3 regions of the Chryseobacterium sp. AG844 genome follow, and region 2 is predicted to be linked to each of the others. Evidence: riboswitches for the same ligand, from Rfam matches in the RefSeq annotation. Region 2 holds a riboswitch; each other region holds the start of a gene.
What was found. Region 2 has a riboswitch for S-adenosylmethionine ahead of DEU40_RS11415 (TonB-dependent receptor plug domain-containing protein). Riboswitches for the same ligand answer to the same signal wherever they lie in the genome.

Region 1 (6,020 bases), on a different contig from region 2:
CGCCCTGATATGCTCAGGGGTAGTTCCGCAGCATCCTCCAATAATATTGATTAATCCTTTCTCTACATATTCTTTAATCTGTCTTGCCATGTCCTCAGGAGTTTCGTCATATTTTCCGAAAGCATTTGGTAAACCGGCATTCGGGTATGCTGAAACATAGAATTCTGAATTATGAGCCAGTGTTTCAAGATAAGGAGTCAGCTGATCTGCTCCCAATGCACAGTTGAAACCTACGCTTAGTAAATTCAGGTGGGAAACTGAGATCAGAAAAGCTTCTGCGGTCTGTCCGCTCAATGTTCTTCCTGAAGCATCTGTAATAGTTCCTGAAACCATAATCGGAATCTTAATTCCTCTTTCATCCTGCAGTTCATCAATCGCAAATAAAGCTGCTTTCGCATTCAAGGTATCAAAGATGGTTTCTACCAGAAAAATATCTGAACCTCCATCCAGCAAAGCTTCACATTGCTGTTTGTATGCTACTCTCAATTCTTCAAAGGTGATGGCTCTGTATCCCGGGTCATTCACATCAGGGCTTAAACTTGCTGTTCTGTTTGTAGGTCCGATAGATCCTGCTACAAATCTCGGTTTGTCCGGATTTTTTGCGGTGTACTCGTCACAGGCTTTTCTGGCAATTTTTGCTGACTCATAGTTCAGGTCGTATACCAGATCTTCCATATGATAATCTGCCATGGCAATCGTAGTTCCTGAGAACGTATTGGTTTCAATGATGTCTGCTCCGGCTTCCAGATATTTCTTGTGAACTTCTTCAATCGCCTGAGGCTGTGTCAGAGAAAGCAGGTCATTGTTTCCTTTTACCGGATGTTCCCAGTCTTTGAAGCGCTCCCCACGGTAATCTTCTTCTTCGAATTTGTATCTCTGAAGCATGGTACCCATCGCTCCGTCAAGAATTAAAATTCTTTCGGATAAAGCTTTATATAATTGTTCTGAATTTTTCATTTTTATCTTTTTTGGCTAAAAACCAGTTGCTATTTGGATTAATCCAAAGCTTGTTTTAAATCTGCAATGATATCATCCACATTTTCCAATCCTACTGAACAACGTACCAGTCCTGCAGTAATACCTACTTCATTTCTTTCTTCGTCTGACAGTTTGGAGTGCGTTGTAGAAGCCGGATGCGTAACGATCGTTCTTGTATCACCTAAGTTGGCGGACAATGAACACATTTGTATCTTATCTAAAAAGTTTCTTCCTCCTTCTATTCCTCCTTTTATTTCAAAGGCTACGATATTTCCCCCGAGCTTCATCTGCTTTCTGGCTACTTCATAGCTTGGATGGGATTTCAGGAATGGATATTTTACCAATTCTACATTAGGATGGCTTTCTAAAAACTCCGCTACCTTCAAGGCATTCTCACAATGCTTTTCTACACGGATAGCCAATGTTTCCAGACTTTTTGATAATACCCAGGCGTTGAAAGGAGACAATGCAGGCCCTGTATTTCTTGCGAAAAGATAAATTTCTCTGATCAGGTCTTCTTTTCCTACTGCGATTCCTCCTAAAACTCTTCCTTGTCCGTCAATCAGTTTCGTTGCTGAGTGTACCACAATATCTGCACCATATTTGATGGGCTGCTGAAGATAAGGTGTTGCAAAACAATTATCTACAATAAATATAAGATTATGCTTTTTGGCGATCTGACCGAAAAACTCTAGATCAAGAATTTCAATAGCGGGATTGGTAGGAGTTTCAAGGTATAAGATCTTTGTATTAGGTTTGATGTATTGCTCCACATTCGCTGCATCTTCTGCTTTGAAATAAGAGGTTTCAATATTCCATTTCGGGAAATATTTGGTAAACAAAGTGTGGGTAGACCCGAATACTGACTGGCAGCTTACAATATGATCCCCAGCATTTAACAAAGCTGCAAATGTTGAATAGATGGCTGCCATTCCTGTTGCAAAAGCATATCCTGCTTCTGCACCTTCCATTTTAGCGATCTTATCTGTAAATTCTGTTACATTAGGATTGGAAAAACGGCTGTATAAATTTTTAGGTTTTTCTTCTGCAAAGCTTGCTCTCATATCCTCCGCATCCTGAAATATAAAACTGGAGGTAAGATAGAGCGGCGTAGAATGCTCATCAAACTGAGTTCTTTCCGTCTGGGTTCTTATTGCTGATGTTTCAAAATTTTCCATATAGTTTTAATTTGTCAATTTAACAGTGTATCAATGAGATTCTTCACTATGTTCAGAATGACAAACTGTTATATTAAATATTATTTTGTTTCACTTACTCTTAAAATATCTCCGAATACTCCTCTTGCGGTTACCTTTGCTCCGGCTCCGGCTCCCATAATCACGATTGGATTTTCACCATAGCTTTCTGTATAAATTTCAAAGATGGAGTCTGAACCTTTCAGTTGTCCCAATGCTGAAGTTGCAGGAACAGAAACCAGTTTTACATCCAGTTCACCTTTATCTTTCTGTAAATCTCCGTGCAGATCACCTACATATCTCAATACATGTCCCGGTTCCTGATTTTCTTTTATTTTCTGATATTCTTCGTCCAGTTCTTCCAGTCTTGAAAGGAATTCTGATTTTGAAACTTCAAGCAGACTTTCCGGAACAAGATTTTGAATATTGATATCTCCGAACTCGTTGATTAAGTCTAATTCTCTCGCCAGGATCAATAGTTTTCTTGCAACATCATTTCCTGATAAGTCTTCTCTCGGATCCGGTTCGGTGTATCCTTTTTCCAAGGCTTCGTTGATGATGGTTGAAAATTTATCGTCTCTCAAAGAAAAATTATTGAACACATAGCTCAATGTTCCTGAGAATACGCCTTTGATTCTTGTGATATTTTCTCCTGAAAGGTGCAGTAATTTGATGGTATCAATTAAAGGTAATCCAGCCCCAACATTGGTTTCATACAAGTAACGTCTGTTATTTTTATTCAACGTATATCTTAGTTTTCTGTATTCTTCTATCGGAAGGGTATTGAAAATCTTGTTGGAAGAAACCAGATCGAAACCGTTTTCTGCCAGGGCATGATAGTTTTTAACAAAATCTTTGCTTGCTGTGTTATCCACAACGATCAGATTTTCCAGTTGATTTTCGTTGGAGAAATTAATCAGTTCTTCAACATTTGACGGTCTTTCAGCTGTTAAAACCTCATCTCCCCAATTGGCATCAAACCCTTTTTTGTTGAAGGCAATTTTCTTTGAATTGGCTACCGCAACTACTTTAAGGTCTATTTTTTTACGTTTTTTAATTTCTTCTGCAGATTCAAGTACCTGTTCTATCAAGGTTTTTCCTACGTTTCCGTGACCAATAATGGCCAGATGAACGGTCTTTGGCTTTTTGAAAATTTCAGATTCTATGATATTTCTTGTTTTTTCATCCTGCGAAGAGGTCACTACGATATTGACTCTGTTTTCTCCTGCCACCTGATTTAAAAGTAACGGGAAAACATTATTTCTTGCCAGCTCAGCAAAAACTTTATTGAAATCTTCTGCAACAAAACCAATCACAGAAACATTATTGATACTATAAATCTGAGAAACTTTTCCTGATTTTCTTTCTGCCTCAAATTCATCAATAAGACAGGCAACTGCTTTTTCTGCATCATTTTCATGAACCAGAATAGAAATTCCGTTTTCTATGGCCTGCTGAGAGATTACTCCTACACTGATACGCGCCAAAGTAAGCGCTTTAAAAATTCGTCCGTCAATCCCGATTTCTCCCAGGAAATCTTCTCCTTCAAATTTGACGATTGATCTGTTCTTCAAAAATTTTATTTCGTTAGCATTTTTCATTACTTCTATAAAATGTTTTTAATGATATTATTTAATTGTTGATATTCCATTAGGAAGGCATCATGCCCGTGTATAGATTGGATCTCGTGATAAGAAACATCCTTATTTTTCTCTTTTAAGTTTTCAAAACACATTCGGATTTCAGAAGCCGGGAAGAATAAGTCTGTATCTACGGAGATCATGTGCATTCGTGCCTGAATGTTCTCCAGTGCTGTATCAGCAGCATTTATATTCATTAAGAGATGATTCATCAGTTTGTACGCTTTCAAACTAAATCTTTCGTTTAGCGCATTACCATGATAAACCAGCCAGTCTTCTGATTCCAGGCGTTGTTTGTCCTGGTTATATTGGTTTTGAAATCTGTCATTGAGCGACTGCGGTGTTCTGTAGCACAACATGGCATGAATTCTTGCTTTCTGTAATGGTTCTTCCTTATCATTTAATAAAAATTTCTGAACCAGACACTGTGCATGAAGCCAGTCGTGCGTTCTGTAATCGCAGGCAATAGGAATAAAAATCTCAGCAAGATCCGGCTGCTGGGCAAGCATTTCCCAGGCAATACCTCCTCCCAGAGAGCCTCCTATAATGGCATATAAATTTTTGATCTGTAAAACTTCAAGCCCTTTCAGAAATATCGCAGCGATATCTGAAGGAGTAAAGTCTTCATAATCTTCAATTAAAAAATCGTCATATCCGTTTCCTGGTATATTGAAGCACAGAACGGTATACTGATCGGTATCAACAATCTGATTTTTCCCTACCAGCTGTTTCCACCAGCCTTTTTCTCCGGATACATTTGAGTTTCCGGTGAGAGCATGGTTGATTAAGATAACAGGGGCTGTAAACAGATCTTTCCCAAAGAGCTGATAGCTCAACGGGATATGGTATTCCTTTTGGGAATGAGTTTGATACGTAAGATTAATATAGTTTAGTTCTGTTTTCAATTCTATTAAATTTTAATACAATTGAAAATGCCACAGGAAATGGCTGAAAAAGAACTTCAGTGAGTTATCTGTCCAAAATTATTTGGTAGAACGTAGCACCTTCTTTGCTTGCGCAAAGGGTTGCTAAGGTTTCATAGGGTCTAATCCCTCAACCTTTCTTGATAACATTTTCAATATTTGAATGAACGAATGGTGCAAAGGTAGTTCTTTTCTTTTAATTTCAAAAAAAAATTATTTTAATATTTAAAAAAGCCCTTAAATACAAGTATTCCAAGACCATATTAATAATTGTTCAGATGAAAAAAATTGGAATTACTTCTCAAAAAAACTAACTTCGTATTGAAAAATGATGCCATATGACCGCCGAAAAAGATAGATTACAAGATACCAAATGGAAAAACTGGGGACCTTATGTAAGCAACCGGCAGTGGGGAAATGTACGTGAAGATTATAGCCCGAACGGGAATGCCTGGAATTTCACCAATCATAATAATGCCGAAAGCTATGCCTACCGCTGGGGTGAAGAAGGCATTGCCGGAATTTCCGATGTAAAGCAGCTTTTATGTTTTGCTTTTTCATTCTGGAACAAGAAAGATAAAATGGTAAAAGAACGGTTCTTTGGCCTGAGCAATCCTCAGGGAAACCATGGGGAAGACATCAAAGAAATCTTTTATTACCTGGATAATACGCCTACCCACAGCTATATGAAAATGCTGTACAAGTACCCGATCAATGAGTTTCCTTATGATGACATTCTTGCTGAAAATGGAAAACGCAGCAAAAAGGAACCTGAGTATGAGCTTTTCGACACCGGGATTTTTGATAATGATGAATATTTTGATATTTTCATAGAATATTGTAAAGCCGATCACAATGATATTCTGGCCAGGGTGACAGTCTGTAACCGAAGCCAGCATGAGGCACCTATCGTGGTGGCACCTACAGCATGGTTCAGAAATAACTGGAAATGGGGATACAACACCTATAAGGCAGAACTTAATGCTTCTCATGACGGAAGTATCAATATTGCCCACGACAGTATTTCGATAAAGAAGCTGTATTCCAGAAATTCAAATGCACAAAGTGTATTTTGTGATAATGAAACCAATACTTCTAAGCTTTACGGAGCTCCTGCAGTTGAAAACACCTATTTCAAAGACGGAATCAATAATTATATTATCCATCAAACGGATACGGTAAATCCCGAAAAAAGAGGAACAAAGGCTTCTTTTCTGATTGATGAGCTTATCGGAGCCGGAGAATCAAAGGTTTTTGAATTCAGATTGTGCCCGGATGAAGCC
Region 2 (6,020 bases):
GCCTCCGTTTCCTTTAAAATGGGAGCCCAATTCTGCGTAGCAAAATGCCCCGAACAAAGCGAGAACCCCTCCGATGCTCCATAGCAGGAAAATACTGTAGGTATTGGTAATATCGGATAACTGAAATCCCAGGGTGGTAAAAATCCCTGTTCCGATCATATTGGAAACGACAATGGCTGCGGCTGTTTTCCAGCCAATCTGATGTGAGGCAGTACTCATTTAATGATTAAAAATTAAAATTAAGCCTTCCGAAGAAATAATTCCCCAGCGTTCCCATCTGTACAGGCGCATATTTGAATACTCCATAATATGAATTTTTATAAATCTGGCGGTACGGAAAGACATCAAATATATTGTTGGCTCCTACGGTAAAATTGATACTTTTGGTGATATCATACCCTACGCTGATGTCTGTCACTACTTTTGGTGAGAATTCCTGCACGTCTCCAAACGGATAACCATCTCTTATTACCTTACCAAAATAGGTATTTCTTACGAGAAAACTGAATTTTCCGATTCCATAATTTAATCCTAATGAAGCTTTTGTTTTTGGAGACAGTGTTTCAATGATATTGATCTGATCGGGACCAAAAAACTGATCCTGAGGCGTTCCTAAATTTTCAGGAAAATGAAAATCTGTGATTTTTGTTTCCGTATAGTTTCCGGCAAGATTCATATTTAATTTTCCATTCCCAAGAATCCAGTCATAGGAAACCACTACATCTACTCCTTTCGTTTCTGTATCAATAGCATTGGCGAAGAATCTTCCGCTTTCTACCTTAAACTGATCTAATCTTGGGTCTGTAATATTGCTGGTAATCACAATTCTGTCCTTTACTTTGATCCAGTATCCATCTATGGAAATAGTCAACTTATTAAATGGCTTCAGAGTAAATCCAGCACTTGCATTGACAGAAGTTTCCTGTTTGAGTTTATCAAATCCAAGAATTCTGGCAGCTTCACTATCGTTGCTGAATATTCCTTTGGTAACAATCTTTGAACCGGAAGTAGAAATATCCGCATAGGAATTATTAAAATACTGCTGTTGCAATGATGGTGCTCTGAATCCTGTCCCAACAGCGGCTCTTACTGCATAGTTTTTTACAAACTCATACCGTACAGCGAGTTTTCCATTCAAGGTATTTCCGAAATCTGAATAATTTTCAAACCTGGCAGCGGCATCAATATTCAGTTTTTTATCCAAATCATAGGAAACATCTGCATATACTGCGGTGGAATGTCTGTCTTTCTTCAAGGCATTGTTGGGAGAAAATCCGATAAAGGACTGAGATCCGCCTGCACCAAGCACTGTTGATCCTTCAGTGGCCACATTTCCATTGATGTCATATTGGGTATAAGAAGCTTCATCACCAGCTTTGATCTGGTATTGTTCAAACCTGAACTCACCACCGAAAGCAATATTGAAACGGTTTATATTTTTGGAAACATCAAGATTAATGGTATTCTGCAGAAAACTATGGGCGCCTGCATAAAAACTTGTGGGTGATTTTGCTCCCAGAGAAGCATTATTGGTATTGCTTACCTTATAATTGAAGGTATTGCTCCCGAACGTATTACTTAGGTCAAATAGCCAGTTGTTAACATTATATTTTGCACCTACAGCATAGGAAACATCATATACCTGAGACCCAAGAACCGCCTGAAAACCATTCGGATAAATGGATGAAACCACATTAGACTTTTCGCTTGGCAGTCTTCTGAAACCAAAACCTTCTCCTTCTTTAATACTGAAACCTCCGAAAGAATAGAGTTTAAAATGATCATTAAAAGGGTATTCTGAATTGAAAAACAACTGTCCCTGTCTGATCTGGGCATCTCCGATCTGAAAATTAAAATCATCACGGGTCAACCCTCTTTTTTCAATTTCGGCATCATCCGCAGCTCTGGCTGCTTTTACCGCTTCAGCGTCACCTGCAAATTCATACGCAAAATTATCTCCGAAAATATCCAGATCGTGATTTTGAGTTCTTGTGGTTTTTCCTCTGTGGCTTAATTGCAGGGAAAGATTGATATAACCGTCTTTTTTTCCTAATGAAGCACCATAGTTAACTCCTGCCTGGTAAGTATCTCCATCATTTCTTCCACTTAATCCGTAAGTAAGACTTGCTGAAGCTCCGGCATTTTTCTTAAGAATAATGTTGATCACTCCGGCAATAGCATCAGATCCATATTGTGCAGCAGCTCCGTCTCGTAACACTTCTATTCTGTCAATAGCAATTACAGGAATGGTACTCAAATCTGTTCCTACAGAACCATTTCCTACGGTATTCTGATAATTGACCAATGAAGTTGTATGTCTTCTTTTTCCGTTAAGCAATACGAGAACCTGATCAGGGCCCATTCCTCTTAACGTTACGGGATCAATATGCTCTGTGCCATCAGAAGCAGACTGTCTCACTGCATTAAACGATGGAATCACATAACTAAGGAGGTCCTGAGCAGTCATTTGGGGAGAACTTCTCTGGATTTTGTCAATATTAATTACATCTACAGGAACCGGTGTCTCCAGCTTTGTTCTTTTGACATTACGGTTTCCGACGATGATAATATCTTCGATCTGTTTTCCTTTTTCCTCACTTTCCTGAGCAGCTACCAGAATTGCTCCAAGCAATAGTACAGCTGTGCTTAATTTTTTCATTTTTGTTCTTGCCAATTAATACTACCAATCTGACGGATCTTTCCGCAGATACACAAGACTTCAAGAAATGGAATTCATATAGAGTATTGACTTCAATTATCTCTCCCAAAGGGTTGGAATTAGCACCTTTACACGCTGGAATTGTGCAGGTTGCTAAGGTTTCACCGGGCCAAATCCCTCCACCTTTCTTGATAAATCTACTGCAAAAGTAGACTATTTTTCTGAACTTACAAAAAAAGGCAAATCTGCTGATCCGCAAATTTGCCTTTTATTTTGTATGGAACTTGTTTAAACTTTTTATTTTTGAACCATTAAGATTTAATAAGAATTTAAGAGTATTAAAAGGAGCTTAAAAATCAGAATGATTAACCTTAACTATACTTTATTTCTTAATCCTTCTTAATGGTTTTTTAAGATATTCAATATTTTTTATTAGTCTAGGCAACTTCACCTTTTGTTTTATTTAATAATCATCTTTTGAATGGCTGTTCCTGTCTCTGATTTCAACTGTACCAGATACGTGCCTGCCGGATAATCAACCTTCACATTATAAGTTCCGCTCTCTTTATCGAGTTTGAAAGTATCCAGTTTTTTACCGGTCATATCAAAAATTGAAATTTCCCCATTTTTTGCTTTATTGAAAACCAGTTTAGCGATTCCATTTCGGACAGGATTATCTGCAATCTGAAGAGATAATTTGTTGGCGGCATTGACATCTGCTGTTGACAAAGCACCCGCGTAATTACCAAAGATTCTAAATTCTCCCGATTGTAAAGTGATTGGAGCTGTTGTGGAAGCTACATTTGAAATACTGTTGTCCATCAGATTCTGCCATTGACCTGTGTAAGGGAAATAAGGCACTACATTCTGTGCGGAAGTCGTGTAATTGGCCAATACGACAACATTCTTTATTCCTGTTGTAATAGAGGTATCATACACATAAATCCTTGTGATCAGGCCATTGGGATCGTTCGTAAGATTGTTGGACTCTATAGTATAGGTTGTAGATTTAAAAACCGGATAAGTATTTCTGATATTGATGATTTTAGCCCATGTATCGTAGATTGCTTTTCTATTCACATCAGTATCATACCCCAGCGTAAATGCAACAGGTTTCTCATCGGTTCTGCATCCGCTGTCTATCGTACCGTTTGCACATCTGTTGATGCTGAATTCATAACCTAATTCTCCAAACTGCCAGATCATTTTCGGACCAGGGATAGTAAAGAACGTGGCCCCGAAAGTTTTCATTCTTTCAAGAGCGGTATTCAGGTTTTTTACATCATAGCTTCCGTTCGCTGCACCGTATGCAAGGTTTTTAAACATCAGTCTTTCTTCATCGTGGCTTTCTCCGTAGCCTGCGGCACTCATATTGGTAAATCCGTGAAGACTGTGGTTCATTCGGTCGTAATTGCTGTTTTCCTTATATCCCATCGTATTCTGATTGTAAGGATCTGTCTGTTTATTCCAAAGCATAACGCCTTTTCCTTCTGCTATTCTGTAATTCGCCCATTGCTGTTCTTCTGCATCAGTTCCAAGGTGTTCGAAGATCATGTAAGAATTCGGATCGATCGCCCATTGTCTGTCGGCATAATGTTTCATGATATCAACTCTGTCCTGCTGGTAGGCATTGGTACAGGCTTCATCATTTTCGGAACAGCTTTGCGTAAATCCTTTGGTTAAATCCCAGCGGAAACCATCTATGTGATATTCAGTCAGCCATTGCTCAAGACATCTTTCAACGTAATATTGCGTTGAAGGACTTGTGTGGTTAAAATCGTTAAATACATTGTATGAATGTTTCGGAACCTGATTAAAGTAAGGGTTGTTGGCTGCAACATTTCCATAGCCATCACCATCCGGATCAATATTCCAAAGTCGTACCAGAGGTGAACGTCCTGTCGCGTGATTAAATGCGACATCCAGAATGACTGCAATTCCGTTCTGGTGGCATACATCTACAAATTCTTTGAATTTTTCGGGAGTACCGTAGGCTTTGTCCAATGCATAATGGAAAGAAGTATTATATCCCCAGGAAAGATTTCCGTCAAATTCCATGATAGGAAGCAGTTCTATAGCATTGATTTTCAGATTCTTTAAATAGGAAATTTTATTGATCAGTGACTGCCAGTTCTTTTCCTGTGTGAAATCTCTCAATAATAATTCATACACTATAAGATCCTGTTTCGCAGGTCTTTGAAAATTGGTAACCTGCCAGTTATAAGCGGTCTGGCCTGTTTTAAATGTTGACACTTCAAAACCCTGCCCGGCAGGAAATACAGGTAAGTTTGGATAGGTAGAAGCGGAAATCCACGGATCATCATAAGAGGAAAGAATTTGTGGCGAATAGGGATCTGCTACTTTTCTCAAATCGTTTGTTCTGTATTGAAAAGTATAGAGTTGCTGAGGTGTTATTCCATTGAGTTCAATCCAGTATAGATCCGGATTTGTGGTATCTTTTTTCATTAAATAAGTGTCATTCAACGTCCAGTTATTGAAACTTCCTATGACATGAACAAAACTTTTCCCCGGAGCATATAAAGCCAATCCCACCTTGGTAGGATCTGTCGGATGGTAATTGATTCCCTGTCTGATCCAGCTGGGTATTGCCTGGGAAACAACATTTCTCGGAACCTGTACAATGAATGCTGCCGTTTTGGAATTGGTTCCCTGTGTCGCCACAAGTTCCATATTTGCATCCTGGGTAACCGTATAACTGTAAGAATAAGACTCTGAAGGCGTTGTTGTTGAATTGACAACAGTTCCGTTGGCTTTTAGCTGAAATGTAGCATTGGTACTTGCCGTCGCCGTAATGGTAATGGAATTTCCCGCAGGAACTGAAGTAAGGCTGTTCGCCAATGGATTTGTAAGCGTTAAGTTTAAAGTCCCTACGTTTACAAAAATATCGGGTGAAGTCTGGTGCGATCCCGTCTTATCTTTTAATAAAAACCCAAATCTTCCGATTCCTGTTCTTCCATAAAAAGAAGTTGGTGTAAAAGTGAGTGAATAACTGTCTGTTGCTGCATTATAATTCAGCTTATTCAGATCATTGGAATTGTTCCAGCTGCCATTGGTAGGGCAATCCTGGCTATTCTGATAATTGGTGTCAAACGACCATGTCCAGATATAAATGGCGTTGTTGGAAACGCCCCACGCAGACTCATCAATCTGATCCCCGGGAACAGTAAGTGTGATCGCATCTGTTTCGTTGAACGGATCAGGAGAAATTGTATAATTGATCTGTCCGAATACAGCCATGGTAATCAACAGAAAAACAACAGAATAAAACTTTTTCATTTATTATTTTTTATCGAATATAGTATAAATTTTTCTTCATGACCACTATTCCTCTTCAGTATTC
Region 3 (6,020 bases), on a different contig from region 2:
CCGTTAACAGCTTGGTTCCTACTACAAGAGAACCGCCAGGTAATTTTGTGACTTTATTGTTTAAAGTACTTAAGTTCACATCCACATTCCACTGGAAATCAACATTCTTAACCGGTGTTGTAAATAATGAAAATTCAAACCCTGTATTCTGAATGGTTCCGATATTAGCAGGGTAATCACTGATTCCCAATGATGGTGCCACCGGCATGTTAAACAGAAGATCCTGGCTTTTTCTTTTGAAGTATTCAATATTTCCTTTAACTCTGTTATTCAAAATAGCGAATTCCAATCCTACGTTTAAGTTAAGGTTGGTTTCCCATTTCACATTATTGGTAGATGTTTTCTCCAATGTTGTTCCCGGTTCTCCACCAAGACTGATAAATCTGTACAGCTCCTGATAAGCGTAATAAAGCGGTTGTCCGTTGGGTCTAAGTAATTTATCATTCCCCTGACCTCCGTAACTGGCACGCAATGTCAACTGATTGAAAACATTCAGGCTTTTAATAAATTCCTCATTCGAAATTTTCCACGAACCTCCCACTGACCAAAACCTGCCCCATCTGTTATCTTTCGCAAATCTTGAAGAACTGTCTGCTCTTCCCGATGCAGATAAAAAGTAAGTATTATTGTAGTCATACTCTACTTTTCCAAGGAAACTCAATAAGCTTAATTTATTACTGTTTCCACTGAAACTTCCCAGCAGAGAAGCAGCATCCGGCTCATAGTAATAAGGCAGTGAAAACTGACTTCTCGTTCCTGAAATCGTCTGATAATCGTATTTGTAGAATTCATGACCTGCTAATGCATTAACGTGATGCTTTCCAAACTTTTTATCATACGTCAGAATATTGCTGGTTGTATAGGAAAGTGTTCTGGTATTGGTCTTCGTCACCGAACCTCCAATTTCAGCACCTTGCCCAAGTAATGGATTTGAATAATAATGTCCGTTATAATTCACCAGATCAACAGAGAAGCTTGTTTTGAATTTTAACTCCGGCAAGAAAGTGAATTCCATGAATCCTTTCCCTGAAAAGTTATCTTCTTTATTTTCGTTTTTGTCCAATGGCAACGTTGCAGCCGCATTTTGGTTCTGAAGTGCATTCGTAGGCCTGTATTTTCCAAAATCATAGATCGGATTTCCGTCGGCATCCAAAACGTAAGTGCCGTCTGCATTTCTTTCATAATAAGGATAGAATGAAGGAATGAATCTTGCCGCATTGATGATATTACTCGCTTTTGAATCCGAAGAAGTAGGCGCCTGCTGAATACTGTTCGTATAGCTTAAATTTACTCCAACATTCAGCCATTTTTTAACTTCGGAATTAATTTTCAGCCTGGTATTATATCTTTTAAAACCAGATTCAATGGCCATACCTTTGTCGTCCAGATAACCAAGGGAAAAGAAGTAATTACTTTTCTCACTTCCTCCGCTGATATCAAGATCCATCTGGTTTCTTGAGGCCACTCTCTGTAAAATATCTCTCCAGTCGTCATTCCAGAGTGGTGATGCTCCCGGTAATAGTTTTCCATCTGTTCCTACCGGTTTTGGATAAGCAGTTCCATAGGGATTGATCCCAAGGGTAGAAACAAGATTATCTGTTGCCATCTGAGCGGCCTGCTGAGAAGAAACTTTACCAGACTGATATCCGTTTCGTAATGCTTCCCAATATAATTGAAAGTACTGATCTGTGTTTACCTGTTCATAATCTTTGACAGCTCTTCCTGAGAATCCCTGGTTGATATTAAAATTAACTTTTGCGTCTCCTTTTTTTCCTGATTTTGTAGTGATGATGATAATTCCGTTTGCCCCTCTTGAGCCATACAAAGCACTTGCTGTAGCGTCTTTCAAAACACTGATGGATTCAATATCACTTGGGCTGATAGAGTTAATATTTCCGTCAAAAGGAATTCCATCCACTACATATAAAGGATCACTGGAAGCACTGATAGAACCGATTCCTCTGATTCTGATAGTAGAAACCGCACCCGGCTGCCCTGAGGCACTGGTCGTCTGAATCCCTGCAACCTGCCCTTCCAATGCTTTGGTAATATTGGTTACAGGTCTGTTATTGATTTTATCACTGGAAATGGTGGCTACAGAACCGGTATAGCTGTTTCTTTTTGCTTTTCCATAAGCTACCACAACTACTTCATCAAGCTCCTTTTCATGAAGACTATCTTTTTTCGCCCTGGAATTCTGTGCACTTACACTGGTGACTCCAAGAAAAAAAGCAGCAACCGGAGGTATCCAGGCTTTAGAATTGAATAAATTTTTGCTAATCATAATCAATTTTAGTTATCATATATTAAAATTTAGCCCTTTGCAGAAAAATCAGCAAAGGGCATCGATAAATACGATAAACCAAATGCTTATTTTTCCTTAAAAGGCTGAACGTAACACCTTGCCCCACGGGTAGGTTGTCAAGACTTCATAGGGTCAGTTCCCTCCATCTTTCTTTATAAGCCGATCGAAATATGGTTGCAAAGCTAAAAACTTTTAGTCTACAAAACAAGTAGACTTATTTATTTTTCATGATAAATTTTCAAAAATTAACTTAATTTTTTAATAAAATCCATCACAGTAAAGAGTTACAAGCTTTACTACTTTCTTAAACATGACAAATATCATTATCAATAATTCAATACAACAAATTAAATCTGTCCAGAAATTTTTGATCTTTAATTGAAAAAAGTTTTTAATTTTATGGTATGAAAGTTTTGATCATTAACGGCCCTAACCTCAATCTGTTGGGCACAAGAGAACCGGAAATCTATGGAAATGTTTCTATGGAAAGTTATTTGGAAAATTTAAGATCCGAGTTTCAGACTCATGAATTAAAATATTATCAGTCTAATATTGAGGGAGAACTTATCAACAGGCTTCAGGAAGATGACTTCGATGCAGTAGTGATCAATCCCGGGGCTTATACTCACTATTCATATGCGATTGCAGACTGTTTAAAAAATATCAGAAAACCTAAAGTAGAAGTTCATATCAGCAATATCTATAAAAGAGAGGAATTCAGACAGAAATCTGTAACAGCAGCTAATACGGATGCAGTCTTATCAGGCTTTGGAATGGATGGGTATCGGTTGGCCTTATTAAGTTTAAAATAACTTATACTTTTTTATTTAACCACGGATTTCACAGATTTTCACAGATGATTATGAAAAATAATTTATGAAGATAAAGGATAAGATTTACTGTAAAAGCATTGGGGTAAATTCCAGACAATTAACAAAAAGAAAATCTTATATCGTTGAAGAAATAAATGCTGAAAATATAAGAATCTGGAATGATGAAGGAAAGCTCAGATGGTATTCTAAGTTTTATTTCTGCTTGGAGAAAGAACCGGAAATTATTTCCATTCATATTGATGATGAAATAGTAGAGGATACTGAATCTGCAATAGAAGTCACCATTGAATTTTCTGACAAAACAAAATATTGGATGACCTTCACTACCCCAAAGTATTTAAATAAAATATTGGACGGAAAGTCTTACTTTTCTTCAAAGCATTTTATGATTATAAAATATCTGACTGAAGAATCAATCAAATCAACAGTCCTGAAACTGGATGAACAGAATGAATTGATTGAAAGTTGTAAAAAATACTAATAAGAAAGCCTCATCAGTGATGAGGCTTTTTGTATGTTGATTGGTAACTATTAGATAGTCTGTTCCTGCAATTGAGGTCCTGAAGCAACTAATTTCTTACCTTCTTCAGTATTACAGTACTGCTCAAAATTCTTGATATATCTTGAAGCAAGATCTTTTGCTTTTTCTTCCCATTCTGAAGCACTTTCATAGGTATCTCTAGGATCTAAAATACCTGTAGAAACATTTGGTAATTCAGTAGGAATTTCAAGGTTCATGATCGGAACCTGAGTTTTAGGAGCATTATCAATAGAACCGTCAATGATGGCATCAATGATTGCTCTGGTATCTTTAAGAGAAATTCTCTTTCCGGTACCATTCCAACCTGTGTTTACCAAATAAGCCTTAGCTCCGTGCTCTTTCATTTTGCCGATTAATGTTTTAGAATACATTGTCGGGTGTAAGGTAAGGAATGCTTCACCAAATGCAGGTGAGAAAGATGGTTGAGGTTCTGTAATTCCTCTTTCAGTTCCTGCCAATTTTGAGGTATAACCGCAAAGGAAGTGGTACTGCGCCTGATCTTCATTCAGGATAGAAACCGGAGGAAGTACTCCGAATGCATCTGCTGAAAGATAAACAATCTTTTTCGCATGACCTGCTTTAGACGGCAAAACAATTTTGTTGATATGATAGATTGGATAAGAAACTCTTGTGTTCTCAGTGATAGATCCGTCTGTATAATCTGCTACTCCATTGTTAACAACAACGTTTTCAAGAAGTGCATCTCTCTTGATGGCAGCGAAGATATCCGGTTCTTTTTCTGCGGATAAGTCGATAACTTTAGCGTAGCATCCGCCTTCATAGTTGAATACTCCGTTGTTATCCCATCCGTGCTCATCGTCACCGATAAGGTATCTTTTAGGATCTGCCGATAAAGTTGTTTTACCAGTTCCTGAAAGACCAAAGAATAAAGCTACATCACCTTTTTCTCCTACGTTAGCAGAACAGTGCATAGAAGCCATACCTTTTAATGGAAGATAGTAATTCATCATAGCAAACATTCCTTTCTTCATTTCACCTCCGTACCATGTACCTCCGATAATCTGTAGTTTTTCAGTAAGGTTGAACATGATGAAGTTTTCAGAGTTTAATCCCTGAGCTTCCCAGTTCGGGTTGGTAGTCTTTGATCCGTTGATAACTGTGAAATCCGGCTCGCCAAAGTTTTCAAGCTCATAGTGAGAAGGACGAATGAACATATTAGTAACAAAATGTGCCTGCCATGCTACTTCAACGATAAATCTTACTTTAAGTCTCGTATCCGCATTCGTTCCGCAGAATGTATCTACTACATAAATCTTTTTAGATCCGGCAAGCTGGTTCAGCACTAGTTCTTTACAAGACCCGAAAATTTCTGCTGTTGTAGGTAAGTTTACTTTACCATCCCAGAAAATTGTATCTCTTGTAACATCATCCTGAACAATATATCTGTCTTTAGGTGAACGACCTGTGAAAATTCCTGTTTTTACTGATACTGCGCCTGATTCTGTAAGCTCAGCTTTCTCAAACCCCTGATTTTCAGGAGAAACTTCAGCCTGATATAATTCTTCATAAGAAGGATTATACACTACTTCATAGTTTCCTTTAATCCCTAATTTCTCTAAATCCTGGATGATTTTAGTGTTTTTCATTTTACTTATATTTTCTATTTCTTTATTGCTTTCAACAAAAATAATATTAATTATTTGTTAAAGGTGGTTTAAATATACTGATATAAGTCAGAATGGCAAATAAAAAAACAGGATTGTAATATATTGATTATAAACCAATTATATTATCCCATTCAAAAACGGTCGTAAAACCTTTCTCCCAAAAATAGTTCTTATAGTCCCCAAATTTCGCACTCATCACAAAATCTCCACCCCATGCACCTAAACTTTTGACAAATGAAGGGCAATCTGAGAAAAATTTTTCTCTAACTGTGAGAATTTCAAGAAAATCGGCAATTTTTCGCTCATGAATCATCATTAATGCAGAAAAATTTTCCAATTCATCGCATAACATAATTTTCTTTGTGATATCCGAAAATTCATCAACCAATTCCGGGGACTTCTTTTTTGATTTGTAAAAATTGATTCCTTCTCTACTATCCTGCTTCTGATTTAAATGAATAAAAATCAGTTCATTTTTAAAGGACGGATTAAAATCTACTTTCTCATATTTTATCTCAGGTTTACTTTGGAAAAGCACTGCGGACTTTTCTTTTGCAACTGCAATGTCATATCCACTGCCTCCCAAACTGATGGTGTTAAGATGAAAAGGATCTATTTCAGCCCATTCCGCCAGGTTATTCATCAGGGTGGAACTGCTCCCAAGCCCATAATCCGCAGGAAACTGAAGATTTGTTTTTAAATAATAAGTAAGG

Region 1: it holds a riboswitch for S-adenosylmethionine, as region 2 does, so the genes downstream of both, DEU40_RS03850 (alpha/beta fold hydrolase) here and DEU40_RS11415 (TonB-dependent receptor plug domain-containing protein) in region 2, are expected to answer to the same signal.
Region 3: it holds a riboswitch for S-adenosylmethionine, as region 2 does, so the genes downstream of both, DEU40_RS03055 (SusC/RagA family TonB-linked outer membrane protein) here and DEU40_RS11415 (TonB-dependent receptor plug domain-containing protein) in region 2, are expected to answer to the same signal.

What each region holds. Positions count from the first base shown of each region.
Region 1 covers NZ_QGTV01000002.1:380,031-386,050, reverse strand. Annotated here, with positions in the region: gene DEU40_RS03865 (homocysteine S-methyltransferase family protein) at 1-957, opposite strand, end outside; gene DEU40_RS03860 (O-succinylhomoserine sulfhydrylase) at 996-2,156, opposite strand; gene DEU40_RS03855 (ACT domain-containing protein) at 2,237-3,775, opposite strand; gene DEU40_RS03850 (alpha/beta fold hydrolase) at 3,781-4,719, opposite strand; SAM riboswitch class I at 4,781-4,887, opposite strand; gene DEU40_RS03845 (MGH1-like glycoside hydrolase domain-containing protein) at 5,076-6,020, shown strand, end outside.
Region 2 covers NZ_QGTV01000009.1:173,333-179,352, forward strand. Annotated here, with positions in the region: gene DEU40_RS11410 (APC family permease) at 1-219, opposite strand, end outside; gene DEU40_RS11415 (TonB-dependent receptor plug domain-containing protein) at 227-2,659, opposite strand; SAM riboswitch class I at 2,753-2,857, opposite strand; gene DEU40_RS11420 (alpha-amylase family glycosyl hydrolase) at 3,119-5,956, opposite strand.
Region 3 covers NZ_QGTV01000002.1:216,540-222,559, reverse strand. Annotated here, with positions in the region: gene DEU40_RS03055 (SusC/RagA family TonB-linked outer membrane protein) at 1-2,284, opposite strand, end outside; SAM riboswitch class I at 2,368-2,466, opposite strand; gene DEU40_RS03050 (type II 3-dehydroquinate dehydratase) at 2,710-3,117, shown strand; gene DEU40_RS03045 (hypothetical protein) at 3,182-3,619, shown strand; gene pckA (phosphoenolpyruvate carboxykinase (ATP)) at 3,670-5,286, opposite strand; gene DEU40_RS03035 (GYDIA family GHMP kinase) at 5,414-6,020, opposite strand, start outside.